Regions from separate parts of the Paenibacillus sp. JNUCC 34 genome, predicted to be linked through region 1. Evidence: predicted binding sites of a transcription regulator. Region 1 holds the regulator's gene; each other region holds the start of a gene.
What was found. The regulator Rex, encoded in region 1, represses fermentation and respiration genes when NADH is low (regulators of the CRP and FNR family bind a similar motif). The targets are predictions, from matches to a motif close to TTGTGAAATATTTCACAA.
Positions count from the first base shown of each region.

Region 2: the regulator Rex is predicted to act here: its motif matches at 4,021-4,038, upstream of nirB (nitrite reductase large subunit NirB).
Region 3: the regulator Rex is predicted to act here: its motif matches at 7,707-7,724, upstream of nadA (quinolinate synthase NadA).

Region 1 covers NZ_CM177770.1:3,716,182-3,726,477, reverse strand. The annotation lists gene panC (pantoate--beta-alanine ligase) at 1-227, shown strand, start outside; gene panD (aspartate 1-decarboxylase) at 220-603, shown strand; gene AC2TF5_RS17380 (tetratricopeptide repeat protein) at 721-1,350, shown strand; gene dinG (ATP-dependent DNA helicase DinG) at 1,486-4,350, shown strand; gene AC2TF5_RS17370 (redox-sensing transcriptional repressor Rex) at 4,396-5,049, shown strand; gene AC2TF5_RS17365 (amidohydrolase) at 5,036-6,337, shown strand; gene AC2TF5_RS17360 (cell wall elongation regulator TseB-like domain-containing protein) at 6,366-6,884, shown strand; gene AC2TF5_RS17355 (hypothetical protein) at 7,131-7,664, shown strand; gene AC2TF5_RS17350 (AAA family ATPase) at 7,657-9,159, shown strand; gene AC2TF5_RS17345 (3-hydroxyacyl-CoA dehydrogenase family protein) at 9,295-10,167, shown strand; gene AC2TF5_RS17340 (acetate/propionate family kinase) at 10,164-10,296, shown strand, end outside.
Region 2 covers NZ_CM177770.1:3,888,856-3,899,151, forward strand. The annotation lists gene AC2TF5_RS18270 (Crp/Fnr family transcriptional regulator) at 1-96, shown strand, start outside; gene AC2TF5_RS18275 (formate/nitrite transporter family protein) at 187-1,008, opposite strand; gene nirD (nitrite reductase small subunit NirD) at 1,073-1,393, opposite strand; gene nirB (nitrite reductase large subunit NirB) at 1,412-3,853, opposite strand; gene AC2TF5_RS18290 (hypothetical protein) at 4,096-4,839, opposite strand; gene AC2TF5_RS18295 (winged helix-turn-helix transcriptional regulator) at 4,985-5,308, opposite strand; gene AC2TF5_RS18300 (ThuA domain-containing protein) at 5,665-6,393, opposite strand; gene AC2TF5_RS18305 (sugar phosphate isomerase/epimerase family protein) at 6,442-7,410, opposite strand; gene AC2TF5_RS18310 (Gfo/Idh/MocA family protein) at 7,471-8,556, opposite strand; gene AC2TF5_RS18315 (sugar phosphate isomerase/epimerase family protein) at 8,549-9,319, opposite strand; gene AC2TF5_RS18320 (Gfo/Idh/MocA family protein) at 9,359-10,296, opposite strand, start outside.
Region 3 covers NZ_CM177770.1:5,970,924-5,981,219, forward strand. The annotation lists gene cysK (cysteine synthase A) at 168-1,106, opposite strand; gene AC2TF5_RS27570 (peptidyl-prolyl cis-trans isomerase) at 1,386-2,336, opposite strand; gene hslO (Hsp33 family molecular chaperone HslO) at 2,359-3,243, opposite strand; gene AC2TF5_RS27580 (type III pantothenate kinase) at 3,353-4,117, opposite strand; gene nadC (carboxylating nicotinate-nucleotide diphosphorylase) at 4,114-4,989, opposite strand; gene nadB (L-aspartate oxidase) at 4,979-6,595, opposite strand; gene nadA (quinolinate synthase NadA) at 6,631-7,569, opposite strand; gene ftsH (ATP-dependent zinc metalloprotease FtsH) at 7,799-9,868, opposite strand; gene hpt (hypoxanthine phosphoribosyltransferase) at 9,970-10,296, opposite strand, start outside.

The DNA.
Region 1 (10,296 bases):
CTGGTGAGGTACGCAGATTGCTTACGGAAGTTATTTCCGGTGCGCCGATGGCGAAGATCGATTATGCTGAGGTGCTTACATTTCCTGAACTGATGCCGATTGATAATGAGGTAAGGCTTGCTGAAACAGGTAATGACTGTATACTGGCGCTTGCTGTTCGTTTTGGCAAGACACGCTTAATCGATAATGCACTATTCCAAACGAAAGAGGGTAATCCTCATGTTTAGAACAATGATGAAATCTAAAATTCACCGTGCGACGGTAACTGAAGCTAATCTTAATTATGTTGGCAGCATTACCATTGACGAGGATTTAATGGAAGCCGCTGATCTGCTTGAGAATGAAAAAGTACAGATTGTGAACAATAATAATGGTGCGCGTCTTGAAACGTATGTTATTACAGGCCAACGCGGAAGTGGTGTGATCTGCCTAAACGGTGCGGCTGCCCGTCTGGTTCAACCAGGTGACAATGTCATTATTATTTCTTATGCGATGATGTCTAAAGAGGAATATGAGAACCATAAACCGACAGTTGTTATTGTAGACGGCTGCAACAAGCCGATTATAACCGAGCACCGTGAGATTCATGCAACGATTCGGTAAAGATGTTCACTCCAAAATGTAACGCTTGTTTCGGGAATGAAAACATCAGCTTTAACAAAAAATGAACTCAGGTCGACGCACTGATCTCATTTTTTCACTAAGGGTGGGATGCACTCCATGTTTCAACATGTATTCGACGAAATGAACGACATGTTAGATGAAATTGTGAAGCATTACCCTTCCGCACACGGTCCCAAGAAACAGGCGCTGATTCATAACTGGAATATGTTGAAGAGTATGAGCGAAGGTATCATTGATGAATGGCTTCGGTTTGAAGAGAAGATGGCTATTTTCCGTGAGAGTGCAGTTTCATCACCGGTTTTTCCGCCGACCGAATCACCGGAAATGCAGCTGGATGCTTTCATACGCGGCCAAGGATACTACAAACTCCTTATGTTCAGACCTGCTCTAGCCCAATTTTTGGCTGCTGCTGCCATATATCCGGAGAGCTTGCTGATTCGGCTCTATACGGCCATGGCTCATCTGCATTTGGGTGAGACGGTGGAGGCTTCAGGTTATCTGCTGTCGATTTTGCCGCTGGCGGACGACAAGAGATTGCAGGCCATGATTTATAACGCTCTAGGCTGCATACAGGTGATTAACGGACGGACAGACCAAGCTCGGGATTATTTCACGCTTGCGATACAGAGTGACCCGACTCTTCCGGATCCGCTGATTAATCTGGAGGTTTGCCACAAGAATCGCGGGGAACTGCAGTATGGAAGTCAATTGATTTCATTGTTATGAATAACAGTCTGTAGAAGCGATGCCCGCTCGAAGCGCCGAGTCTGTGGCATCGTCTTTTTTATGTCCATAATGTTCAAACAGCGTTACATCTGTTATGCTGTTATTTAGACTGGAATGAAAGGGATTTATACGAACATGAAATTTGCCGTATTGGATTTTGAAACTACGGGCAACCAGTCAGCCGATGAAATCATTCAAGTGGGGCTGGCCATCATCGATGAAGATCGCAGCATTTCCCGAGTGTACGGCTCTTATGTCAATCCCGGGATTCCGATTCCACCGTTTATTACAGGTTTGACAGGTATTTCGGATCAAGATGTAGCTGTTGCACCTTCCCTTGAGGAGATGATGATGGAACTGGTACCTATGCTCGACGATGTTGTACTTGTGGGGCATAATGTAGCCTTTGATTTTAATTTTTTGCAAAATGCACTCGACCGTTGTGGTTATTTACCTTTCAGCGGGCGGATACTCGATACGATACATTTTTTGAAAATATGCTTTCCATCACTGACATCGTATCAGCTGGGGATGGTGTCGTCTTATTTCGGCTTAGAGCATGACCGTCCGCACCAAGCGGACAGCGATGCGCTTGCTACCGCCTATGTGCTTCTGAAATGTCTGGAAGAGCTTGATCAGCTTCCACTGCTTACGATACAGCGTTTGAGCGACCTTTTTGCGGATGAGGACAGTGATTTGAGCTGGTTCTTCGATGGAATGCGGGCTGATAAGGAAAATCAGGCCATTCAGGATCCAGACAACTACACGTATTTCCGTCAATTTGCTCTGGCGATCGAGGACTGGACCGATATGGCACCTGCGCGAGATGAGGAAGAGGATAATCCGCTAGCCGAGCTATCCTTTGAGCAGTATATGAACCAGGTACGTAATAATTTACGTGAGACACTTCCTCAATATGAAAGTCGGGACGCTCAGGACATTATGTTTGAGGAAGTCATGAAGGCACTAGATGATGATAAGCATCTCCTGATTGAGGCTGGAACCGGTACGGGGAAATCACTTGGATATTTGCTTCCTTCCATATACCAAAGTGTAAAACAGGAGCAGAAGGTAATGGTTAGCACGCATACAATCAACCTTCAGGAACAGCTTCGTGAACGGGATATCCCGCTACTCACCAAGGTAGTCCCGTTTCCATTTAAAGCCGCCGTCTTCAAAGGGAGACAGCATTATTTGTGTTTGAGAAAATTTGAACATAAAATAAATAGAAGAGATTTCAACACACCTAAAGAGGATATTATCATTGCAGCCCAAATGATCATATGGCTGACCCAGACTGAAACCGGAGATGATGAGGAACTGAACCTTGGTGGTCGTGGTGGGGACTTCTGGGAAAGTGTATCTAGCGATTCTGATTCTTGTTTGGGACGGGCTTGCCCATGGTTCCGAAAGTGTTTCTACCACCGTGCGAAGCATGAAGCGGGTATTGCGGATGTGGTTATTACGAACCATTCCAAATTGTTTACCGATGTAAAAGCAAATCATCAGCTACTGCCGTCGTATGAGCGGTTGGTCATTGACGAGGCTCATCACTTGGAAGATGTGGCGGGTAAACATCTCGGGCTCCATATGAAATATTTTACGGTGGTACACACCCTTACACGTCTCTATAAGGATAGCCGCAATGGACAGTTGCCAGCACTCCGTCAACTGCTTCAAACGTCGGCGCACGAAAAGGCGGGGGAATGGACGGGCGTCATTGATCGGCTATACCCTGATCTAATTACTGTCAAGGAGAGCTGGGACCGGCTTAACGACCTTCTGTTCGGACTTCTTCCTGAACGCGGAGATGCTTCTGCGGGGGATGCAGGACAATTTACACTCCGACTGTCACCAACCAAGAAGCCAAAAGACTGGGAAAGCTTGACGGAGTTAGAGAATCAGATTCACGTCACCTTGGGAGACGTCGTTCGCAAAGGAGACATGCTAACATCTGAGGTTCGGGAAGAACTGAATGATTATGGTGCAGACAGTTTGATTACCGATATTAATGGCCTCTTTAAGGACTTGGCTGCGCACCGGGAGAATCTGAAATTTTTCATGACTCTGAACGATGAAGGCGTGGTCTATTGGATGGAGGCGAACGGTAATTTCCGTAGTAAATCGCTGCAGATGTTTGCCGTGCCAGTTGATGTGAGCGCGCAGTTGAAAGAGCTGTTCTTCGATAAAAAAAGTAGTATCATCCTCACTTCTGCAACTCTATCTGTAGATAAATCGTTTCAGTATATGATCGATAATCTTGGGCTGCAGGATGCTTCAGATCAGGGACAGCTGAATACCGTGCAGCTTCCGTCACCGTTTAATTACCGTGAGCAGGCACTGTTATTAATTCCAAGGGATTTCCCAAGTGTTAAGGGGTCCGTGGGGGATCAGAACTTTGTGAGTACACTCGTTCAATCACTTGCAGATGCCGCTAAGGCGACTCATGGACGGATGCTGGTATTGTTTACCTCGTACCGTATGCTGCGCCAGGTGTATGATCCGCTTAAGGAAGTTCTGTCATCCAGTGATATATCCGTACTCGGACAAGGGATGGATGGATCAAGCCGAACCAAGCTGATCCGAAGGTTTCAGGACAGCGGCGCATCGGTGCTGCTTGGGACAAGCTCATTCTGGGAAGGGGTCGATATTCCGGGTGAGGCGTTGACATGCCTGGCTATCGTAAGGCTACCGTTTCAACCGCCGAACCATCCCCTTGTTGAAGCGAAGAGCGAGCTACTGCAGCAGCAAAAGAAAAATCCGTTCATGAAACTATCCGTACCTCAGGCGGTTATTCGCTTTAAGCAGGGTTTCGGGCGTCTTGTGCGAACAGCTCAAGACAAAGGTATTGTAATTGTTTATGATACCCGTGTGATTGAATCTTATTATGGAAAATACTTTTTATATTCACTGCCTGGCCCGAAAATGGAACATATGCGGACTGAGCAGATGGTTCCCCGCATTGCGGAATGGCTTCATGGGGACGAGGCAATACAATAAGAATTGAAAATAATTACTTTGAGTTTATGATTAGGGGGAGCATGCATGAAATCGGATAAAATTTCGGAGGCCGTGGTTCGCAGACTGCCCGTATATTTGCGCTACCTGAACGAACTTCATCTTCGTGAGGTTGCAACGGTGTCCTCACAGGAGCTTGGACAGAAGCTCGACCTAAACCCGGCGCAAATCCGCAAGGATCTTGCCTATTTTGGCGATTTTGGCAGAAAAGGGATTGGTTATGACGTCTCATATTTGATCGAGAAAATCCGTCATATTCTTAAGCTGGACCAGCAGATTAATGTAGTGTTGGTGGGTGCTGGTAATCTTGGACACGCTCTGTCCAACTACAACGCTTTTTTGAAAGACAATATGAAGATTGTAGCTATATTCGATGCTTATACTCCAAAAGTCGGCACTAAAATCAACAATTTAGTCGTTCAGTCGATGGAAGAATTGACGGCAACTATTAAGGAGTTCGGAATCCGGATCGGGATTATTACCGTTCCTGATGTCGAAGCACAAGATGTAGCGGATAAACTGATCTCATCCGGTATTGAAGCGATTCTGAATTTTGCGCCAACGATCTTGAAAGCTCCTCCGCACATCCGGATTCATACAGCTGATTTCACGACGGATTTGCAGAGTCTGGCTTATTATTTAGATAACGGAAAGGAAGATGGCGATCATGACGAAGCGTAAATGGATGATTAAAAACGGTACCTTTGCTGTACTTCAGAATGAAAAGCCGGTTCTGCGCGGATATATGGTCATCGAAGACGATCTCATTACCTATATCGGTGAAGAACAGCCGAAGGTTGAGGAAGATACGGAGATTATCGACGGCACATATCTGTTTTTCATGCCTGGTCTAATGAATACGCATGGTCATACGGCGATGTCGCTTCTTCGTGGATACGGGGATGATCTGGCTCTTCAGGTATGGCTTCAGGAGAAAATGTGGCCGATGGAAGCGAAGTTTACGGCTGATGATGTATATTGGGGTACCTCGCTGTCTGTGATCGAAATGCTGAAAGGCGGTACAACGACCTTCCTTGATATGTATGATCATATGGATCAGGTAGCAGTCGTAACTGAGCAATCCGGTATGCGTGGTGTACTTACTCGCGGTGTAATCGGTTTGTGTCCTCCAGATGTTCAGAATCACAAGCTGGGGGAGGCTACAGCATTTGCTAAGGACTGGCACGGTAAAGCTGATGGACGTATCACGACGATGATTTCGCCGCATGCGCCTTACACATGTCCTCCGGATTACATCGAAAAATTTGTGCAGATTGCTCACGATCTGGACTTGCCGATTCACACCCATATGTCGGAAACAGTTACTGAAGTCGAGCAGAATGTTCGGGATTATGGGGTACGGCCAGTAGCCCATCTTCAAAAGCTCGGCGTCTTCTCACGTCCGGCGCTTGTTGCGCATGCAGTTCATTTAACGGATGAAGAGATTGAGATTTTGGCGGCTCATAAGGTAGCGATATCCCACAATCCGGGAAGCAACCTGAAGCTGGCAAGCGGTGTCGCCCGGGTACCGGAGCTGCTTAAAGCGGGAATTACCGTATCACTGGGAACGGATGGTCCTGCGAGCAACAACAATTTGGATATGTTTGAGGAAATGAGACTGGCTGCTCTTATTCATAAGGGTGTTAGTGGTGATCCGACAGCAGTTCCTGCTGTGGAAGCACTGCGTATGGGAACAGAATACGGAGCGAAATCATTATTCTTAGACGGTGTTGGGACGTTGGCTCCCGGCATGAAAGCGGACTTTATCGCGTTAAATACCGATCAGGCACATTTTCTGCCTCATACGGACTTTATCTCGCATGCGGTTTATTCAGCTAGTGCCAAGGACGTGGAGCATGTCTGGGTAGATGGTAAACAGGTCGTCAAAAACGGAGTTTGCCTTACATTGGATGAAGAAAAGATTCGCCGTGAAGCCCAAAGTGCGTTCGAGCGGCTGTTGACCCTCTAGGGAATAACAAGGGAGCGAGGAACGCAGATTGAAGAAAAAAACGAAGTGGATACTTCTTGGCATTTCCGGTTTTCTGCTCATATTGCTGTCTATTCAGATTTATTATTCAAATGTAATGTCTGGTAAATGGTCGGAAGAGAACGCGGCTATCAAGGCGGCTCAGCAATATGGCGGTTTGATGAAGAAAGACAAAACTTATAAATCGGTATGGGATAAAGAGAGCATTTACTGGGTTGTTACCGGTAAGGATACGGAAAACCAGGATATCGTCGTATGGGTGAAGTTTACGGAAGAGAAAAAACCACTGGATGGAGCCAAAGCTGTACACAGCGAACCTCTGAGCGGTGGAATGTCGGAAGCTCAAATGCGTAATCAGATTAAGAATGACCTGCCTGGTTCGGTAATTGAAAGGCTTGTTCTAGGTATGTATGAAGGAGAATACGCATGGCAACTGTTATACCAGCTGAACAATGAGACGAAATATAGGTTTTATCGGTTTCAGGATGGAAATCAGATCGGTGAAGACATTATTCTACCAAATCAATAGCAAAATTTAACACTCCATCAAAAGGCGGAGTGTTAAATAACAAGATTTTATGTAAGCGTTTACGTAAAATTTGGATAAAATAGTTTTAAATATTTTCACAGACTTAAATGAAAAAGGTATATAAGATGTGATATACTCTTATTTGTATTCCACAGGCAGGTTGAAAGTAGTGTTACTATACGCATAATTGTTATATCAAATATGATATACGAATTATACACATCATATAACAAGGAGGAAACTTCATTGAAATTACGCATTGTTCCTATCGTTCTGACGGTCGTAATATCGGCATCGGTGCTTTTTGGCGGTTGGTTTCTGTATCGACAAATGGCTCTTCAGAATCCACTGGCCAATGTGGTATCACAGTATGATGGAGTGAAAAACTCTCAAATAGATATTACACAGGATACAGTCACTTTTAAGCTTGATTTAGCACCCGAAACGAATTTACGGGGTCTAGTCGAACATATAAACAAGGAAGGCAAGTCGGTTGTCGGTAAACGCACATTGAAGCTTGAGGTGGAAGATCACTCGTCCGAGCAGCTGGACCAATGGTGGGAGAAGGCTATGCTGTCAGTAGCCCAAGCGATGGATAACAAGCAGTACACCGATATACAGATATCTTTGGATGAACTGGCAAAAAACTCACCTAATTTGAAAGCAAATGCTCAAATTGATGACCAGAACGTATATGTAAGTTTATCCGACGGCAAGTCAGGCAAGTTCATAATTTTGCCACGCCAACCCGGCAAAATGGAGGTGTGGAACCATGCCTAAGTGGTCCAAGGAAGTATTGATTGGCTTCATCCCTGTGCTGTTCGTATTCCTTGCATTCATTGGTATGAATGTTGTTCCAATCCTCATTGCAGCTATGCTTGTAGGATCTCTTTTCTTTATTGCCAAGATGAAGGGCGGAATAGCTGTAGGTGCAGGTAGTGAACGCAAACGGAAAAAGGGCAGTATGGCAAAGCTGACCTTTGAAGAAATCGGAGGGCAAGATAACGCGAAGCAGGAGCTGCGTGAGGCGCTTGATTTTCTAATTCGTCATGAAGAGATCAAAAAATTCGGAATTCGCCCATTGAAAGGCATTTTGCTGACAGGGCCTCCGGGGACAGGTAAGACACTGATGGCTAAAGCGGCAGCACATTACACAAACTCGGTATTTGCTGCTGCATCGGGCAGTGAATTTGTTGAAATGTATGTAGGTGTCGGTGCTGGCCGTATCAGGGACCTGTTTAAAGAGGCTCGCACCCGTGCAGCCAAGGAAAACAAGCAGAGCGCGATTATTTTTATCGATGAGATTGATGTGATCGGCGGCAAGCGTGAAGGCGGGCAGCAGCGGGAGTATGATCAGACACTGAACCAATTGTTAACTGAAATGGACGGTATCTTTACAACGGATGCACCGCGTATTCTCGTTATCGCAGCAACGAACCGGAAAGAGATGCTTGATAGCGCGCTTCTTCGCCCTGGACGGTTTGACCGCCATATTCAAGTCGATCTTCCGGACAAAAAAGGACGTGCACACATCTTAAATCTGCATGCGGGTAATAAACCACTAGATGCGGACGTTGATTTGGAGAAAATTGCGGAGGAAGCATACGGTTTTTCAGGTGCCCAGCTTGAAAGTGTCATGAATGAAGCTGCCATTTACACCATGCGTGAAAATGAGGAATTAATCTCTCAGCGGCACTTGTCTATGGCAATCGATAAAGTAATGATGGGTGAGCGTTCTGACCGTGAGTCCAACATCGAGGAGAAAAAGAGAGTGGCGATTCACGAGCTTGGACATGCCATTATGGCTGAGCGTGTTCGTCCTGGAAGTGTGAAGCAGGTTGCTCTCAGTCCGCGGGGGAAAGCGCTCGGTTATGTCCGCCACAACCCTCAGCAGGAGCAATATCTGTACACCAAATCGTTCCTAGAAGAGCAGATCATGATTGCTCTTGGAGGAGCAGCGGCCGAAGAAATTTATTACGGCGGACGCAGTACAGGCTCCAGTAATGACTTTGAGCAGTCTCTCAATATTGTTGAGACGATGATGAAGTCAGGATTGACATCTTTGGGTATTATTAACATGAATATGGTTACCACTGAAGAGCTGATGAGAGAGAATAATCTGATTTTGGAAGACTTAATGAACCGAACGAAACATCTGTTAGAACAAAGTCGTGCTATATTCGATAACTCTCTTGATATCCTGATGAGAGAGGAAATACTATCAGGCGAGCAATTCAGATGTCAATTTCGTGAAAATACCCTTTTACCAGCATAAATTGTTATGCTGGTTATTTTTTTTTACTTTTTCGTCGTGCTAAGATATTATTATACTTTGTGCCTTTCTAAATGTATTTTTCAACAAAGACGGGTACAATAGAGTATAGAGATAAGGAAAGGGTGGAGCACAACTATGTACTTCAAAAAAATCGGCGTCGTTGGCGGCGGGACGATGGGACAAGGCATTGCCGAAATGCTGGCAGCCAAAGGACTCGACGTTATGCTGGTAGAGAAAACCCCCGAGAAACTGGAATATTCATACGGAATGATTGAGACAAGTCTCGACAAGCAGCTCGAGAGATGGGGGATTACGAAAGCGGAGAAGAAACTTATTCTAGGCCGTATTCAAAAAGTAACTCATTTTGCTGAACTAAGTGCCTGCGATATGGTGATAGAGACAATTACGGAGGACTTGGAAGCCAAGAAGCAGGTGTTCGCGCAGCTTGACCAAGTATGTCCTAGCAATATTATATTAGCAAGTAACACCTCCTCGCTTAGCTTGACGGAGCTTGCAAGTTCCACGATGTACCCTGAGCGGGTTATTGGTATGCACTTTATTCATCCAGTTTCAAAAGTTGATCTGGTAGAAATTATCCGTGGTCTGAAAACTTCTGACAACACATTCAATGAGACAAAGCGTTTTGTAGAGGAAATTTCGGATAAAAAAGGAATCATGGTTTACGAATCTCCAGGTTTTGTATCAAGTCGTATGATTTGTCTTATGATCAACGAAGCGCTGCACCTCCTTCAAGAGGGTGTTGCTTCCGCAGAGGATATCGACGATGCAATGAGAATCGGATACAGCTTCCAGTATGGCCCGCTTGAAATGGCTGACCGTTTCGGACTTGATTCTGTATTGGCAGCTTTGGAGCGTATGTTCCGTGAATTTGGCGAGCTTAAATACCGTCCATCCATCGTGCTTAAAAAGATGGTTCGTGCCGGTCATCTCGGCGTGAAGACGGAAGAAGGCTTTTTCAAGTACGACAAGGATGGTGACCGGATATGAATATTCTCGTAATCAACGCGGGCAGTTCCTCGCTTAAATATCAGTTATATAACATGACGGATGAATCCGTTTTGGCAAAAGGTCTTGTAGAACGTATTGGTATGGATTCCTCCATACTGACTCACAAAC
Region 2 (10,296 bases), 170 kb from region 1:
GAATATATAAGTGGAATGATTGTGATCAAAAACTTGGGAGCCCTGCAGGAAATCTGTCACTGTGAGCTGTGCCCACTTGAGATCTGTCGTATATGATCTCACTACCGCAAAACACATTAGAAACTTATAAAGACGCTCGATGGTAATCGGGCGTCTTTATTGTTTTTGAGTATATTGCAGCAGAGCTTATTTATGGGAAAGATCCTGTTCGTTCACGTACGTTTTTGTCTTTTTATCTTTAACCGGGGAGATAAACCAGTAAGCCATACCTACGAACAACCCACCACCAATAATGTTACCCAGTGTAACCGGGATCATGTTGTTTAACCAGCCGGCAATCGATACAGTTTCCGGATGTCCTGGCAACATCGTTGCGAGAGACAAAAGCGTCATATTCGCTACACTGTGCTCATAACCCGTAGCTATGAAAGCAAACAGACACCACCAGATGAGAATGAGTTTGGCTGTTTCTTCTTTTGCACGGGTTCCCATCCACAAGGCAAGACAAACAAGCCAGTTACACAATATACCACGGAAGAATAATTCCATAAAAGGCGCATTCATTTTGTTGGCTGCCGCCGTAAAGATTACATGATCTGATGGAATAGCCTTAAATATGCCTGTACCCCATATCAGCAGACTGAGCAGTACAGCTCCGCCCAGATTGCCGAGAAATACGATCACCCAGTTTTTCAATGTGTCTCCCACGGATGTTCGTCCAGCAAGAGTGCTCATCGTAAAAAACATATTGTTACCGGTAAACAGTTCTGCTCCGGCAAAAACGACCAGTGTCAGTGCAATTCCGAAAGAAGCTCCCATCACCAAAGTCTGAAACGGTGAGCCTGCAGCTGCAAACGGCGCCCCCAGCTTAAAGATAAGAATGATTCCAATTCCAACATAAGCGCCGGCCAGCAAAGCCGAAACGAAGTATCGGATCATACTGGCGTTCATATGTTCTTTCTTTTTGACGGCCGCCTCAATGATGCTTTCCACTCCCTGTGTGAACATAGGGGTACCTCCTGTTATGGTTTTCTCTGTACTTGGTATTATACAGCTGATCAGCTGATTTCCCCTATACGGCGATTTGTACCACATCTCCCTCTAACCGGACTGGGTAAGTCCGGACCTGACCACTATCGGGCGCTTGCACCTCACCGCTTTCCAAGTCAATTCTCCAGTCGTAAAGCGGATCATATAGATACTGACCAGATACAATCCCTTCAGCCAATGGGCCACCTTTCGGATGTGGGCTTTTATTCTCCAGAGCAAACAAACGACCATCCGATGTGTGGAAAACGGCAATCTCTTCATTCCTGATTACCACAACTTTTCCAATACGCATCATAAACTCATCCTTTTTTCCAACATCAATATACTCGCCTATCATCGTCATGTTTTGGTCTCCTTTACTCTATTTATCCGCCCCTGCGAGATTAGTATCCTGAAACATGGCTGCAAGCACTTGTTTATCATTCAGCACTTTCTTCCATGGTTCCTCGACCTGCCGTAGCGCGACCTCGATTCTTTCCACCAAAGCCTTGCGCTCTTCATGGTCTTCAAGAATGGTTTTCTTGATGTTGTCCAGACCTACACGTTCCACCCATTCGGAGGTTCTTTCCAAATATTTACCTGTTTCTCGGTAATATTGGATAACCGCACCGCATATTTCAAATAACTCCTCATCGGTTTTCACCTTGCAAAATGCGTCTGCGATACGTGCCTTGATTCCTCCGTTACCGCCAATGAATATTTCCCAGCCTCCGTCATTCCCGACAATGCCGATATCCTTCGTGCAAGATTCGGCACAGTTACGCGGACAGCCATTCACAGCCATTTTAAACTTAGCAGGAAGATCCAGTCTCTCGAATTTTTTCTCCAGCAATGCTCCTATACCCATCGAATCTTGTGTACCAAACCGGCAAAATGTCGAGCCTACACATGTCTTAACGGTACGAAGCGATTTGGCGTAAGCATAACCCGACGGCATATCGAGTTCTTCCCAAACCTTCGGCAGATCTTCCTTTTTCACACCGATAAGATCCAGACGCTGTCCACCGGTCACCTTTACGACTTTGACATCATATTTAAGCGAGACGTCCGCAATTTTCTTCAAATCTTCCGGTGTTGTCACTCCGCCATACATTCGTGGAACAACAGTGTATGTGCCGTCCTTCTGGATATTAGCATTCATCCGCTCATTAACGAAACGCGATTCCTTCTCGTCCTCATAGGTTTCCGGATAAATCATGCCGAGATAGTAGTTGATTGCAGGACGACATTTCGAGCAGCCTTCAGACTGGCTCCACTCCAGCACATTCATAACTTCACCGGTTGTTTTTAGTCCTTTGGCACGGATCTCAGCTACGATCTCGTCACGACTGAATGGGGTACATCCACAAATCCCTTGCTTCGCAGCACTTTTAAAACCATCACCAAGCACGTATTGCAGGATCTGTTCGACAACCGGCTTGCATCCGCCGCATGAGCGAGTAGCTCCTGTGCACGCCTTGATTTCGTCCACCGTGGTCAGTCCTTGAATCGTTACCGCATCTACAATCGTTTTCTTTGTCACCCCGTTACAGCCGCAAACAATTTCTTCATCAGCCATACTTTCAACCGAGGCTCCTTTTTTGTCGCCTCCCCCACAGCAGCCCGTTCCCATGACCGTACCATAGATCTCTTCTGTCATCTGCGCTTCTTGCTTGATCAGTTTTTGCAGAGCCGCCGACTCGGTCACATCTCCGAATAAAACAGCGCCGACAATCACGTTGTTCTTCAGCAAAATTTTCTTATATGTTTTTTTCCACTCATCTTTAGAAGCAATGACAGTATGTTCCGGACCTTCAATAAATTCACCGGCCGAGAAGACATCCACGCCACTGATTTTCAGTTTGGTCGATACAACCGAACCTTCATATGGTAGGGTTTCCACTCCGCATAAATGCTTTGCAAGCACCATACCCTGCTCAAACAACGGAGCCACAAGACCGTAGCATACACCCCGATGCTCATCACATTCCCCAACGGCATATACATTCTCCATGGAAGTCTGCAAATAGTCATCGACCACAATACCGCGATTAACTTCAATCCCACTCGCCTTAGCTACGTCTACATTCGGTTTAATACCAACAGCCATGACAACAAAACCGGCTTCCAGTTCAGTTCCATCATTAAATCGCAGCCCCGTTACCCGATCTCCACCCAGTAACGCTACGGTCTGCTTGCCCATGGCAAACTTGATGCCTTGACGCTCCAGCTCAGCTTGCAACATAGCCGATGCATTGTGATCAAGCTGGCGTTCCATGAGGTCATTCATCAAGTGGACAACCGTGACATCCATGCCGAGATTAACGAGTCCCTTTGCAGCTTCAAGGCCGAGAAGACCTCCGCCGATCACCGCGGCTTTCTTGTGCTCTTTAGCAGCCGTAAGCATCTGGTTGCAATCTGCGATGTCACGGAATCCCACAACACCCTCTTTATCGCTTCCAGGCACGGGCAAAATAAACGGATTAGAACCTGTAGCAATAATAACACGGTCATACGGAACTGTAAGACCATTCTCGGCTACAACAACCTTGTTCTCCTCGTCAATCTTGGTGACCGTTGTTCCCGTATGAAGTGTGATATCATTATCTTTGTACCAATTCCAATCATTCAGTACAATATCATCTAACGTTTTACTACCTTCCAGAACGTAAGACAGCATGATCCGATTATAGTTGGGGTGTGGCTCACTGCCGAATACGGTAATGTCATAAGCGCCACCTAATTTTATGATTTGCTCTACCGTGCTAATACCCGCCATGCCGTTACCTATGACCACTAGCTTTTGTTTGTTCTTGCCAGTCATGATCTTTTCCTCCTTAAAAGGTCAATCCAACCCACTTGATTTCACTGTTAGCAAGCCATCTCGTGTTTAAATTCGATCGTTTTATTGCATTCATTTCCATTTCATTGATCTTATACGGTCATTATACATTTAAAATTTAATTGTTATTGTGATTGAATTCACTCCAATTGTGAATATTTTCACACCATTTTTAACAATTGCACAAAAAAAAAGACAGCTTATGCTGTCTCCTTTATTGGTGCCTATACGATCAAAGCTTTCATGTAAGTACGGCCACCCTTAGGAATCTTCAAATAGGGACGGAGGCCAGAAAAACCTTTAGCACTCAGATCAACCCCCGTCATCCAATTTCCGGAGACGCTGGCGCCTTCTGACTGCATCACAAGAGAGGGTGCAGATATTCGCTCCTGATACAGAGGAATTCTTGTTTGAATTGTCTTGAAGTCTTTCCCCCTTTCTTTCAAGGGGACAGGACTTATATAAGTAGGGACAAAATAATCTGAAATGACCTCCATCTCTTCCTCGGTAAAAAACGGCTCATCCCCAAGAAACGGTTGGAACAGTCTAATTTCCTCAAATTGTGACCAGATCACCATCTGCAGCAATCTGCCTGGAAGCCCTTTGTCGTGAAACGTGCGGCCAGCCCCATCTCCTGTTTCAAAAGATGACTCTCCCTCCACTTGTGTCGGTGTTTCCGAAATTACCGAAGGGTGACTGTATCTTTCACATCCAATACATTTCCAGCCCTTCGGGCTCTTGACCCATTTTTGAAATATTCCACTTTCCAGATCCCCCTCCCAAAGCTCGGGTTCCTTCAGGTTGCGGCTCATTCCAGTCATTGCAGTCCACAAGGAATCCGGCATATAGCGGTCCAAAAGATCCTGGGTTTTGTCATAAATATGCTGCACTCTTATCGAAGCCCTCTCAAGCTCGGCGGCTTCCTCTTGTCCATAATGAATGTGCGGTAGTTTAACCGAATTTTTCATAAAGGCTCGCCTCCTTAAGTGCTTTAGGGCTATTTTTCCAATTATACTATATTTGACTGATTCTGGTGCAAGTCCGCTTCAATCGACGGCAAAAACCCTGGTTAAAGCAAATCTGCCTTGCACCAGGGCTAACGCTAAGGATATTTCATTTTACTTCTGCCCATTGTTCCGCCCAGTTCGAAATCTGTTCCATAACAGGCTGCAAGGCTTTACCCTTTTCAGTCAGCTCGTACTCAATACGAACCGGCGTCTCGGGGTATACATGTCTGATTAGTATTCCTTCGCTTTCCAAATCCTTCATTCGTTCGGACAGCATCTTGTCGCTCATAGACGGAATGAAGTTTGAGATATCCTTAAAGCGTTTCGGACCACTCATCAGTGTCTGGATAATTAGTCCATTCCAGCGCTTTCCAAGGAAGGCGAAAGCAGACTCGAAACGGGGGCATAAACAGAGATTTTTAACTTCCATATCATTTCACCTCTTTACAGAGTCACAATAGTTGCCGTAATACATAAAACTTACAATAAGTTAGTACATTTAAATTTTAGCATATTTTTATGGAACTGAAAACCACTTGCCTGTTTTAACTTCAAAATGGTGATTTATTGCTTGGTCATTTGAGCCAATATTTCGAGATCAGACTCAATAACTTGGGACAATTTTCTATTATACATTATATCTGCTGAACGGAATAGAGGGAATAAGTCCATATTGAAAATACCCAAAAGAAAATTGCGATATAGGAAAGCAAACTCCAAGAAGTGCATACTTTCCCATACCTAAAAAAACGACTGCCGAAAGTCGGCAGCCGTTTATGATGTTTATTACACAAGAGCGCCAAGCGGACGAACAGGCTGGCTGTTTCCGAATACAGGTTTAACTGCATAAGAATTAGCTGCTGCCCATCTGATTCCGTTGGAAATGACTTTTAAAATTTCGGGATTGTAGTATGTCGGATATGTCTCATGACCTGGGCGGAAGTAAAAAATATTTCCTTGTCCGCGCTTAAAAGTACAACCGCTCCGGAATACTTCCCCACCCGCAAAGTTGCTAATAAATATCAGCTCATCCGGTGTAGGGATATCGAAAAATTCACCATACATCTCTTCTTGTTCAAGAATGATTTGGCTGTTCACTCCTGCTGCAATTGGATGTGAAGGATTGACAGACCACAAAATTTCTTGTTCTCCCACCTCACGCCATTTCAAATCGCAGCTCGTTCCCATCAGCGCTTTAAACGGTTTGGAGAAGTGCCCGGAATGAAGCACAACCAACCCCATGCCTTCCTGCACCCGTTTTACGACCTTGCTTACAATCTCGTCATCCACACGGTCATGAGCCATGTGACCCCACCACAGCAGCACATCGGTCGAGTTCAAAACTTCATCGGTTAAACCATGCTCCGGCTGATCCAGCGTTGCTGTCCTAATGGTAAACTCCGGACTGTTCAAACCTTCAGCCAAGGCCATGTGGATGCCTTCCGGATACACCCGTTTAACCTCATCATGAATATTCTCGTGAACGAACTCGTTCCAAATGGTTACGTTTAACATGTTGCTGTTTCCCCCTAGTTGATTACAAATCCGCATATTTTACGCGGTTTACACCCACCACATATCGCCAAGCGGTTCTTCGATCAGCACTTGCTGCAGGTTTTGAACGGCTTTGGAGAAGCCTTCCTCAACAGACATCAGACCATCTTCATGCTCAATACTTACTACATAATCATATCCAACAAGACGCAGAGCACTCATCATATCGGCCCAGTCTTTCAGATCATGACCGTAACCTACGCTACGGAATTGCCAAGCGCGATCCATCATATTAGTGTATGACTGCATATCTGTCAGACCGTATTTATTCACGTTTACTGGATCGATTACCGTATCTTTTGCATGGAAATGGTGAATCGCGCCTTCACGTCCCAAAATTTGAATCGCTTGCACCGGATCGATGCCCTGCCACCACATATGGCTCGGGTCTAGGTTCGCACCGATGACTTCTCCTGCCGCTTCGCGCAGACGAAGCAATGTTGCAGGTGTATGAACAGAAAATCCACCGTGAAGCTCCAGTCCGATCTTCACGCCGCGATCAGCTGCATATTTACCCCATTCACTCCAATACGGAATGACTTTATTCTCCCACTGCCAATTTAAAATTTCCTGGAAATCATTTGGCCAAGGTGCTACAGGCCAGTTGGGATATTTCGCATCCTCATGGTCTCCCGGGCAGCCCGAGAAGGTATTTACAACCGGAACTTCAAGCTTTTCAGCCAGTTCAACCGTTTTTACATAAACGTCATGATATTCCTTCGCGATCTGTTTTTGCGGATGCAGCGGGTTACCGTGACAGCTCAAAGCACTAATAATAAGACCTCGGGATTCAACCGCATTTTTGAAATTCTTTAAAGCCGCTTCGTTTTCCAACAGTTCTGCCGGATTACAGTGTGCGTTTCCGGGGAAACCTCCTGTACCGATTTCCACTGCTTTTAGACCTTTTGAAACGACATAATCGAGTGCATCCTCCAATTTACGACCACTCAACAGCACCATAAATACTCCCAGTTTCATAGGTACCCCTCCTGATTCAATGTTTAGTACATTGCTTGTTTGTATTATATCTTCAAAGACTTAGTCTTCAAAATAAACTGCTTTACCACTTTTAGCAGACTCATAGATAGCTTCAAGAATTTGAGTTACGACAAAAGCTTGCTCCGGCTTCACCACCGGCTCTTTATCTTCCAGAACCGCCTCGACCCACAATCTGGCTTCGCGGTCTGAGTCGGATTCGGCAGAACCACTGTAAAATGCAACGCCACCTGCACCAAGGTCTATGTTCGTTTCATACAGTCTGCTCATTTTCTCTCCGTTAATCCGCAGGCCTTCCTTCATATCAGCCCCACCTTCGGTGCCAGCCAATACGGTTTTCGCTTCACCTGTTTCGATCACGTTAAGAGCCCAGCTAGATTCCAATACAATGGTTGCCCCATTGTCCATAGTGATGAATCCGAATGCGGAATCTTCCACTTTGAACTCTTTGGGATCCCATGGTCCGAATGCATTCGCTGCGTTCTCACGTTGACCCAGCTTGTGGAACGTAGACCCCATAACACTTTTCGGCTTGTAATTATCCATCAGCCACAGGGTTAAATCAAGCGCGTGAGTACCGATATCGATCAACGGTCCTCCACCCTGCTTCTCCTCGTCAAGGAATACACCCCACGTCGGAACAGCACGGCGACGGATAGCCAGTGCTTTACCGTAGTAAATGTCTCCCAGCTCGCCATTATCACACATTTCCTTCAAGTACAGGCTGTCGTTACGGAAACGGTTCTGGTAACCGATCGTCAGCTTTTTCCCGGTACGCTTCGCAGCTTCCAGCATTTCTTTTGCTTGGGCAGTTGTTTTAGCCATCGGCTTTTCACACATAACATGCTTCCCGGCATCGAGTGAGGCAACAGTAATCTCAGCATGGGAATCATTCGGCGTACATACATGGATTACATCCAGACTTCCGTCTTTAAGCAGTTCCCGGAAATCGGTATATACTTTCGCGCCCTCTGCACCAAACTCCGCAGCCGCTTTTTCCGCACGCTCCGGAATAATGTCGCAGAAAGCTACCATTTCGACTTGCTTTTGCTTCTTGAGGCTCGGCATATGTTTGCCGTTGGCAATACCGCCGCATCCGATGATCCCGATCTTTAACGTCTTAGACACGTACATTTCCTCCTTCAAGGGCATGTTTTTTCAACCATTCCATACTTGTGGCAATGCTGTCCATCGGCGGATTCTGACAGAAGTCCTGCTCCACAATAACCCACTGTGCTCCTGCCTCATCGGATGCCTTTACAACAGCGGCCAAATCCACTTCTCCTTCACCCAGCTCCACAGTCATCGGGGATCCGTCTTCCTGTCTGCGAACGTCTTTCAGGTGAACGAGTGGAAGTCTTCCTGCATATTTCGCAATGACTTCGGATGGAACGTACCCGGCATAATGTACCCAGCAGGTATCAAGCTCCACTTGGAGCAAGGACGCCGGCACTTCATCATACAGGGCGTACAGAAAAGGACGTCCATCTTCCATCTTATCAAATTCGAAGTCATGATTGTGGTAAGCAATGGAAATGCTTTTATTTTGTGCAGCTTCACTAAATATACGGATATGGTTAACAAGGCTTTCCAAGTTGCCCCGATCCTCGTCAGCAAGCCAAGGCACGATAATATATTGGTTTCCGATAGCCTGATGGAAGGCGAGTTCTTCCTCAAGTGCTTCCTGAAGCCGTATGTACGGCACATGAGTCCCGATTACTTCCAGACCCGTTTCATCCAAAAGCGCTTTCACCTGCTCTGCCGTGCGTCCATAAAAATGATGGAACTCGACACCTTGATAGCCCAGGCGTGCGACCTCTCTGATCGTTCCTTCAAAATCATTCTCCAGCTGATCTCTCAGCGTATAAAGCTGCAATCCCACATTTAACATCCGGTTTCCACCTCTCCCATAATCGGTGTTACGTTGTTGTTAAATACTGTTGTTGATCATCTCTGTCTGCTGCGGAGCCGGCAGCTGGCCGAAACGGTAAGTGCTCTGCAAAACGACATGCCTTCCTTCTAAAGAGGACTGCTGGAACGATTGCATAATTTCCAAAATGTGATAAGCCATTCGAGCATTTGCCCGGTGATCTCGGTTGTCCGCAATCGCCTCAACCATGTCATAAATGCCGAGACCTCGTTCGTTCTTGCCGCATTCAAACACAGGCTTAAGCAATTCCCACTCCTCTGATCCCATACGGCGTAATGTAGCATCACCGTTAAAATAATTCGGATCTGTGAGATTGAGCGTCCCATGCGTTCCGTAGATTTCCATCCATGGCAGCCCGGAGCCGCCAAAGATGTCAAAGCTGGTTATCATGGTCAAAATTGAGCCGTTCTCGAAATCTACCGTACCTGCCAGATGTGTAGGCGTTTGAACAGTAATCGGCTTCCCGCTGTTCGGTCCTGATCCTACGGTACGATCCGGAATTTGAATTCCGGCTGACGCGCTAACCCGGCGTGCGGGTCCCAAGAGTTCAACCATAGCTGCCAGATAATACGGACCCATGTCCATCATTGGTCCGCCGCCCGGAGCGTAAAAGAACTCAGGGTTATGATGCCAAGCTTCGGGTCCAAGACCCATGTTAAAGGCGGTCGCTGCAATTGGTCTTCCAATCAGACCTGAATCGATTGCCGCTTTTGCCGTCTGGACGGTTGATCCAAGGAAAGTATCGGGTGCGCATCCCGCCCGTAGTCCCTTTTTGTCTGCCAGATTCAGCACCCGGCGCCCTTCCTCAAGTGTAATAGCAAGAGGTTTCTCGCTATATACATGCTTGCCGGATTCCAATGCGGCAATATCAACATTGGCGTGGCTGGCCGGGATAGTTAAATTGACAATCAATTCGATCTCTGGTTGAGCGAGCATTT
Region 3 (10,296 bases), 2.3 Mb from region 1:
CTGTCAGTATACTGTATCCTGCCCCACTTGAAAACCCCGAAACCATCTACCCTCTCGAATATTTTAATGGAATAGCTTTCACGGGCAAAAACATTGCCATAAGAAAAAGCCTCCAATGCTTAAATACATTGAAGGCCGATATAATGATTCATTCAAATCAGAATGGATTAGGACTCAAAATTGTACAGCGGTGTACTCAAGTAACGCTCTCCGTTGCTTGGAATGATGGCAACCACACGTTTACCCTTGCCAAGCTCCTTAGCAACCTTCAGTGCAGCGTGGACTGCAGCCCCTGAAGAAATACCAGCTAGAATACCTTCCTCTTTCGCCACTCGACGAGCCGTGTCAAAGGCATCATCATTCTCAACATGAATGATTTCATCATAAATTTCCTGATTCAGAATTTCGGGCACAAAGTTGGCGCCAATACCCTGGATCTTATGAGGACCCGGTTTACCGCCTGCCAAGATCGGGGAAGCTGCAGGTTCTACAGCGTAAATCTTAACGTCTGAAAAAGCTTCCTTTAGCACTTCACCAGCACCCGTAATCGTTCCTCCCGTACCGATACCTGCTACGAATGCATCCAATGTACCGCCAATGGAATTGACAGCCTCTACGATTTCAGGCCCTGTAGTCTCGCGGTGGATTTTTACATTAGCCTGATTCTTGAACTGCTCTGCCATGAAAAACCCTGAATTCTCCTTCAAAATTTCTTCCGCTTTCTTAACCGCACCGTTCATACCTTCAGCTCCCGGCGTAAGAACCAGCTCGGCTCCGTAAGCACGAAGCAGATTGCGACGCTCCAAGCTCATGGTCTCCGGCATAACGATAACAGCCTTATACCCCTTAGCCGCAGCAACCATAGCCAGACCAATACCTGTGTTGCCGCTGGTCGCTTCGATAATCGTATCGCCCGGCTTCAAGCGGCCTTCTTTCTCAGCTTCTTCCACGATACTGATGGCAATCCGGTCCTTAACACTCGAGCCCGGATTCTGGTATTCCAGCTTCAGGTATATCTCCGCACTGTCCTCCGGAACGATCCGATTCAAACGGACAAGTGGTGTTCCACCGATTAACTCTGTTACACTGTTCACTACTCTAGCCATAATAAAGCCCTCCCTTGATTCGCTTTAGAATTCGTAAATATCCGGTTATCTGGTTGTATGATTGAGAAAACGAAGAAGCTGGTCCGTAAATCATGTCCGACTTCCGCTTTCTTAATATCCGAGTAATTCGCTAGGTTTTTATACATTCATATTATCAACCTTATTTATCCTTGTCAATAAGAAGAAACAGCATAGTCTGTCTTAGAAAACATTTAATATTTGTTACCAAATAAAACAAGCCTTTGCAGCAAGGGAATCACTCCGCTGCAAAGGCCTGTTTTAATTAATTATTGTGTTGTGCTGTGCTAAAGGAACACCAGCCACAATACGGGCTGCATATTTATCCCGGAGCTGGCGCTCAAGCTCAGAAAGAGAAACGGACTGCGTAAGCGCAAGTTGTTTGTGTACCGTCTCCCGGATTAAACTCTCATCCGGCGTTTCAGGAACTAAGATATCCTCAACATAAACGATCGCATAGCTGTCCTCCAGATTAATTGGACCAGCAATATCCCCTTTGTTTAAAGATAACACGGTCTCCATCAACGCCTCCGGCTGAAAGGGATCGCCTTCTTCAACCAATCCCAGCTCGCCTCCATTATCCCGGGTATATTCATCAATAGATACCTCAGCAGCAAGAGAGGCAAAATCCTCACCGTTCTCCAGCTGGTCCAGTACTTCATCCGCTTCTGATTCCGTATCCACCTTAATGATGGATAGGTTGAACTGGTTTTTGGGATGGAATTGGTCCGGATGCTGACTTAGGTATTGATCAATCTCCGCATCGTCAACTTTAACGTCAGCTGTCGCTATTTTCTCCAAAGTAAGCCGATATTCCGTTTCGGCCTTCAGCATTTCTTCTGACAGACCAAGCTGCTGCTCCATTTCTTGCAGGAACCGTTCTTTCGAGCCGTAGCCCTGACCGATCCGCTCAAGCTCCCGATCAACCTCCTCAGGAGTGACCTTAATATGGGTGGCATCAGCCTCCAGAGCAACCACCTGACGGTTCATCATCGTCATCAGCACTTCGCTGCCGTACCTCTTCTTTAGCTCTTCCGTCCACTCTGCTTCTGTAATCGCCCTGTCTTGTACAGATGCGACGGCAGGCGGATCTTGTTCAGGTTTTTTATTCACTTCCTGAACCTCGGAGAAAAATATCCAGCTCCCCATAAATAACACACCTGCAGTCAAGACAATGACGGTTACCCATAATCCCTTCTCTTGTCTCGTCATTACGGTTGCTCATCCCAATACCTTAAGATTTGGCCCGCTCTAAAACGGATTTTAGCTGGTCTTCATCATACGTGTATGCTTCATTGCAAAAGTGGCAGGTAACTTCCGCCTTGCGATCTTCGCGGATCATCTGTTCAAGTTCTTCCCGTCCCATACTGATCAGAGCCCGCTCTACACGTTCATGGGAGCAATCGCAGTTAAAATGCACTTCTGTTTCTTCCAAAATGGTTACATCAGGCAAAATACGGCGTAAAATATCCTCGAGCTCAAGTCCTTCTTCAAGAAGTGTTGTAACTGGCGGAATCTGGCTTAACGCTCTCTCCAGCTCTGTAATTTCATCATCTGTCACACCAGGCAGCAGCTGAATAATAAACCCGCCTGCGTTAGCTACGGTATAATCAGGCGAAACGAGGACACCAAGACTGACAGCGGAGTTCGTCTGCTCAGATACGGCAAAATAATACGTGAAATCTTCTGCCAGCTCACCGGATATGATCGGTACACTGCCGCGATAGGGTTCCTTCAACCCAAAATCCTTAGTGACATGGATATAGCCTGTTGTTCCGACGGCTGCTGCTACATTCATTTTGCCTGGGCGGATGTTCGTCAGCTCTACATGAGGGTTGTTCACATAGCCTCGAACTTCTCCGTATGCATTCGCCTCAGCCGCAATCAAACCGATCGGGCCATCTCCGCGAACTTGAATACTGAGACGCTCTTCCCCTTTCAGCATGTTGCCCATCATGGCAGCAGCTGAGACAGTCCGGCCCAAAGCGGCTGTTACGACGGGAAAAGTATCATGTCTGCGCCGCAGTTCCTCTACAAGGTTCGTTGTTCGTACGGCGAAGGCTCTTATTTTGCCTCCCATCGCCGTTCCCCGGAGTATACGGTCTTTGTGGTTGTCCATCTTACAGCCTCCTTGTTCTCTTGTTGTTAAATTTCACAAAACCCTCGTTATATATAACTCTTGCATTTGTCTATTTGTTTGATCTTCTATAAAATTTGAGACTTACGAATTAGTTGCGTTCGTAGATGATCCGCAGTCCTTCCAGCGTAAGCATTGCGTCGATCTTATCGATGGAGTTCGATTCACTGGCGATTAGCTCAGCCAACCCCCCGGTTGCGATAACCTTCACATTGTCCGCTTCCATCTCCGCTTTTATTCGTTTCACAAGCCCCTCCACCTGGCCGGCGTAACCAAAAATAATGCCTGCCTGCATTGCGTGAACGGTATTGCGGCCAATCACCTTCTTCGGCTTCTCCAGCTCAACACGTGGCAGCTTGGATGCACGCTGAACCAGTGCTTCAGTTGCTATGCCGATTCCCGGCACAATAGCGCCCCCAAGATAGTTCCCCTTACTATCGATACAATCAAACGTCGTTGCCGTTCCGAAGTCCACAACGATCAATGGGCCCCCGTACTGCTCGACAGCTGCCACCGCATTAACGATGCGGTCGGCTCCGACTTCTCTAGGATTTTCGTAACGGAGATTCAGACCTGTTTTGATTCCCGGGCCTACAATAAGCGGAGCTTTCTTAATATATTTAAGGCACATTTCTTCCACCACCCCCACCAGCGGTGGAACCACCGAAGAAACGATAACCCCTTCTATTTCGCTTATCAATATTTTAGACATTTGAAACAAATTATGAATCAGTACTCCGTACTCATCTACTGTTGATTGACGCGAGGTACTAATCCGGAAATGATGAAGAAGTTCCTTTCCTTGATAAATACCTAATACAATATTTGTGTTTCCAACGTCCACAACCAAAATCATGATGTTCCGCCTCCTTTCTTGGCGTTTAAATCTAAGCTGATGTCCAAACTGTTAAAAGAATACGTCAACCGTCCTACGGAAATGACATCTACACCCGATGCCGCTATCGTTCGTACGGTCTCAAGCGTTACATTGCCGGAAGCTTCAGTTGTAACATGAGGTGCATCGGTTTTAATCCGGTGTACGGCTTCCGCCATCATACCCGGATCCATATTATCAAGCATAATAATATCCACTCCGGCTGTTAAAGCTTCCTTCACTTGCTCCAAACTTTCCGTTTCAACCTCAATCTTCATGGTGTGCGGAATATTGCTGCGCGCACGGCTGACCGCTTGAGTGATTCCCCCGGCTCCCTTAATATGATTATCCTTTATCATTACCGCATCATACAAACCGAACCGATGATTGGCTCCTCCGCCCACACGCACTGCGTATTTCTCCAGCATACGATGGCCCGGGGTTGTTTTTCGGGTATCCACCAGCCTTGTCGGCAGCCCCTCAAGAGCATCCACAAATGCCCGTGTCTTCGTAGCAATGCCGGACAGTCGCTGCAGCAGGTTAAGCGCAAGCCGCTCCCCAGTCAGAATCCGGTGTGTACTGCCCTCAATCTCAGCCAGCACATCCCCCTTATCCACCCACTGACCATCCCGGACATGGGCCTTAAAGGAAAGGCTCTGATCCACAATGTCAAAAACGAGTTCCGCAGCTGGCATGCCTGCCACGATCCCCGCCTCTTTAGCATGGATAATTGCTTTCGATTCATGCCCTTCTGGGATCGTCGTCATCGTGGTGATATCGCCTGATCCGACATCTTCTTGAAGCCAAGCCCGGATATTGTCCGCCAAGCTCTCATTATATCCATTAAACATCATCACTGAATTCCTCCGTCATTCCTTGATCCCAAACATGAACAATATGCTTGCGCCATCCTTCATTATCCCGCTGTGGGAAATCCTCACGGTAATGGGCTCCCCGGCTTTCCTCACGATGCAGCGCACTCTGAATGACCAGCATTGAGCTTGTGAGCATGTTCGCGAACTCATATTCCTCCCGTTTCGTCAGTACGGACTGAAACAGCGGTAGCTGACGATTGAGATCATCAATTGCCCGCAGCAGGGTATCCTTACTGCGACGTAGGCCGGCATACCGAACCATAACTTTCTGCAGTTTCAATCGGCGTTCAACAATCGCCTGGGACGGCGCTTCCTTACGCTGCCAGCTGAAAGACAGCCGTACTAGCTCCGCAGGAGTCTCCGGAAGCTGTCTTATCTGATCCACAATCCTCCGCCCATATACTAGTGCCTCAGACAGAGAGTTACTCGCCAGCCGATTGGCACCATGTACGCCGGTGGACGATACTTCCCCACAAGCAAATAACCGGGAAATACTGCTCTCACCGTGCAAGCCAGTCTTGACGCCCCCCATCATATAATGCGCTGCAGGGGACACGGGAATCCAATCTGTGGTCAAATCAAGTCCATAACGCATACACGTTTCATATATGGTCGGAAAGCGGTGCTTCACCATCTCCCGCGATTCATGCGTTATATCGAGATAGACAAACGTCGACCTTGTCTCTTCCATTTCACTGACAATGGCCCGGGCAACGATGTCTCGTGGAGCAAGTTCGAGCAGTTCATGATATCGGTCCATAAAACGTTCGCCTTTGATATTACGTAGATACGCACCCTCACCCCGAACTGCCTCCGAGATTAAAAATCTTGGTGCGCCTGGATAGCTGAGCGCCGTCGGATGAAATTGAATGAATTCCATATCCCTGATCTCGGCCCCGGCACGATAAGCCATAGCAACTCCATCTGCTGTGGCTACCTCCGGATTCGTTGTGTAACGATACAGCTGCCCTGCACCACCGGAGCATAACACCGTCGCCTGGCCCCGCACAAATACACGGCTGCCATCCGGCATTTGCACCAGAGCACCCAGGCACTCGTTCTCCTGAGTAACGAGGTCAATAACAAAATGATCATCCCACACGGTCACATTAGGAAGATGTTCGACCTGCTTGGAAAGTGCACGAACAATTTCATAACCTGTCGCATCCCCGTTCGCATGTAGAATGCGCCGGTGACTATGTGCCCCCTCCTTGGTTAGAGCAATTACCCCGTCCTCCACATCAAACGTAGTACCTAACCGGATCAGCTCCTGAACACCGGCCGGACCTTCATTGACCAGTACATCTACAGCAGTAGAAGAACAAAGCCCGGCCCCAGCCAACAAGGTATCCTGCCGATGATACGCCGGAGAATCATCCTCTGCGGTCACAGCAGCAATACCACCCTGGGCATAGCGAGTGTTGCTCTCCATCAGTGTTTTCTTGGTGATCAGCAGAACTTTGCGGTCAGTGCTTCCTTCAATCGCTGTGTATAATCCGGCAATACCGGAACCGACCACAATTACGTCCGTCTCTACTACCGGCAAATCCTGCAGATCAAAATCGATCAAATATTGCGGTATCACGTGACTCACCTGTCTTTAGCGAAGAGTAGCGCATGCTACTTAACTTGTAACATGCGCTCTAATGAAGTTCTGGCTTTTTCCGCGACAACCGGCGGCACATAGATTTGAGGTTTCATCGTCTCCAGACATTTGACCAACTTTTTAAGATTATTTACTTTCATGTTAGGACACACAAGAAACTTGGTCGCAAAATGGAACGATTTGTTCGGACTATCCAGACGGAGCTGATATCCGGTTCCATCTTCGGTGCCTATAATAAACTCCTTACAGGAGGATTGCCTGCAGTATTCCAGTATAGCGGTGGTGCTGCCCACAAAATCGCCCATTGCAACGACTTCTGGACGGCATTCCGGATGAACGACAAATTCAGCATTCGGGTATTTGGCTTTCATCTCCACAACATCTTTAACGGTCAACATGTCGTGTGTGTTGCAGTAGCCTTCCCAAATAATGAGTTTCTTGTCGGTATGCTGCTGAACATAGTGTCCTAGGTTTTTGTCAGGAACCCAAATAATTTCATCAGAATCAACGGATTGGATGACCTTTACGGCATTAGAAGACGTGCAGCAGATGTCTGTCTCGGCCTTGATTTCCGCGGATGAGTTAATGTATGTAACGACCTTGGCGTTTGGGTGCTGTGCCTTCAGCTTACGCAGTCCATCGACGTTGACCATATCCGCCATGGGGCATCCCGCACGCTCATCGGGTATAATAACCGTTTTGTTCGGTGCAAGAATTTTCGCACTTTCTCCCATGAAATGAACACCGCAAAATACGATGACATCCGCATCCGTCTGTGCTGCCTTTTGGGCAAGCAAGAAAGAGTCTCCCCGGAAATCCGCAACCTCCTGTATCTCATCCCGCTGATAATAATGCGCCAAAATAATGGCATTGCGTTCTTTCTTCAACTGCATTAATCGTTCGCGCAATTCACGGTTTTGTTCCGCTTTACGCTCCAGCGCCAAAGCTTCCACGAGCGACCCTCTCCCCTTGTGTATTTACGGCCTACATGACCGCTGGTGAACCAGTGCTTCAAGATGCTCTTATCCCCTTGTGAAAGGAAGCACCTTTTGTTTATCACCTAATGTACACAAGGTTCGAAAGACTGTCAATGTGACAAGAAGCACAAAAAGAACCGGAAAACGAATGATCGTTCTCCGGTTCTTTGTTTTTATTCGTCATGCGGTGTTTTTACCGCTTTTATTATGATAATCTACCGCTACCGTTGTCCGAATCACCCGGAGGTGTTTTGCCATCTGGATCTTTACGTTCAGAATCCTGATGGTCCATCGGACTGTTCTGGATCTCTTCGCCAGAAGTCGGACGTTCGCCTTCTTCTTTGCCTTGGATCCGGACGCGAATATCACCAACGTTGTCGATAACAGGCTCTCCGTTCTCGGATGGTCCTTGACCGCCTTCTCCTGAATCTTTTCCACTCAGTGCACCTGTTTCGATCAATTGCTTGATCTGCTCAAGCTCCAGAGTCTCTTCTTCAAGGAGTGTATTGGCAATTAAGTGAACTTCCTTGGAATGCTCAGTGAGCACCTGCTTACATTTCTCATAACAATCATTAATGAAGCGCTGCATTTCCTGATCAATTTCGTAAGCGATCTGGTCACTGTAGTTCTGCTCATGCCCGATGTCACGGCCCAGGAACACTTGACCTTGCGACGTTCCGAACTGCATCGGTCCGAGTTTCTCACTCATACCGTATTCCACAATCATGCTTCGGATAATGCCTGTTGCCTGCTGGAAGTCACTGTAAGCACCGGTTCCAATTTCTCCGATGAACAGCTCTTCCGCTACACGGCCGCCAAGCAAACCGGTAACGCGGTCCAGAAGCTCTTGTTTCGTTACAAGCATACGGTCTTCCTTCGGCATCATAATAACATATCCACCAGCGCGTCCGCGCGGAATGATCGTTACTTTATGCACCATGTCGGCATGCTCAAGGAAGTAACCGACAATGGTATGACCTGCTTCGTGATATGCCACAATACGTTTCTCACGGTCACTGATAACGCGGCTGCGTTTCTCCGTACCTACGATAACGCGGTCAATCGCTTCATCCACCTCACGCATGGAGATGTCTTTCCGGTTACGGCGTGCAGCAAGCAATGCCGCTTCGTTCAAGAGGTTCTCCAGATCAGCACCGGTAAATCCGGTAGTCCGTTTCGCAATGATGTCCAGTTTAACATCATTCGTCATCGGCTTGTTACGTGCGTGTACTTTCAATACCGCTTCACGGCCCTTCACATCCGGACGATCAACCGTAATCTGACGGTCAAAACGACCTGGACGAAGCAACGCTGGGTCGAGAATATCCGGGCGGTTCGTCGCAGCTACGATAATGATTCCTTCGTTAGCTCCGAATCCGTCCATTTCAACGAGCAATTGGTTGAGTGTCTGCTCACGCTCGTCATGTCCGCCACCAAGTCCGGCACCACGCTGACGACCAACCGCATCAATCTCGTCAATAAAGATGATACAAGGCGCATTTTTCTTCGCATTCTCAAACAAGTCACGAACACGGGATGCACCGACACCGACGAACATTTCGACGAAGTCAGAACCCGATATACTGAAGAATGGCACTCCTGCTTCGCCTGCGACTGCACGAGCAAGGAGGGTCTTACCGGTACCCGGAGGGCCCACGAGAAGTACACCTTTAGGAATACGGGCACCTACTGTGTTAAACTTCCGCGGATCTTTCAGGAAGTCGACAACTTCAATAAGCTCCTGCTTCTCCTCATCCGCTCCCGCTACATCCTCAAACGTAATCTTCTTCTTCTCTTCATTATATAGACGGGCTTTGCTCTTACCAAAGTTCATTACCTTGCCGCCGCCGCCCTGTGCCTGGTTAAACAGGAAGAAGAACAGAACAAACATAATCACGAGCGGAATAAAAGAAGATAACAATGTCAGCCAAATGCTCTGACCTTCCATTTTCTTAACGGTAAATTGGATGTCTTTGTTATGATCACTCGCCGCAACGAGTTCTTCCATCGCAGCATCCGTAGCCGGGATATAGGTCGAGAAGTTCTCTAATTTCTTCTCGCCCACAGGCGTATTATATTTACCGGTCACAAGATAAGCATAACCATCAAATTGAGCCGTCATTTCTTTTATGTTGTTGGCCTTAATTTCCTGCCGCAGTTGATCATACCTAGGGGTATCGGCTACTTCGTTACCATTGGTAACGAATTGAACAATGCCCACCACGACTAAAAATAGAATCAAATAAAAACCAGAATTCCGGATGAACCGATTCATCCCCTACCTCCTCTCAAAGACACATAAGATATTTTACCACAGCCTGTCTGACCATCTCAACAATGCGGGATGGAGCAGTGATCCGTGATCCGGCGTAGTATTTAGTTGCTGTAGATTTCCGGTTTCAAAATCCCGATGTAGGGGAGGTTCCGGTAATGCTCGGCATAATCGAGTCCATATCCTACGACAAACGCATCCGGAAGAACAAACCCGGCATAGTCTGCCTGCAAGTCTACAGTCCGGCGTGCCGGTTTATCAAACAGAGTCACCACAGCAATCGACTTGGCTTTACGGTTCTCGAGCAGGTCGATCAGGTAGCTGAGCGTCAGACCGCTGTCGATAATATCTTCGACAATCAGTACGTCTCTGCCTTCAACGGATTCATCCAGGTCTTTAATAATTTTAACTACACCAGATGATTTCGTAGA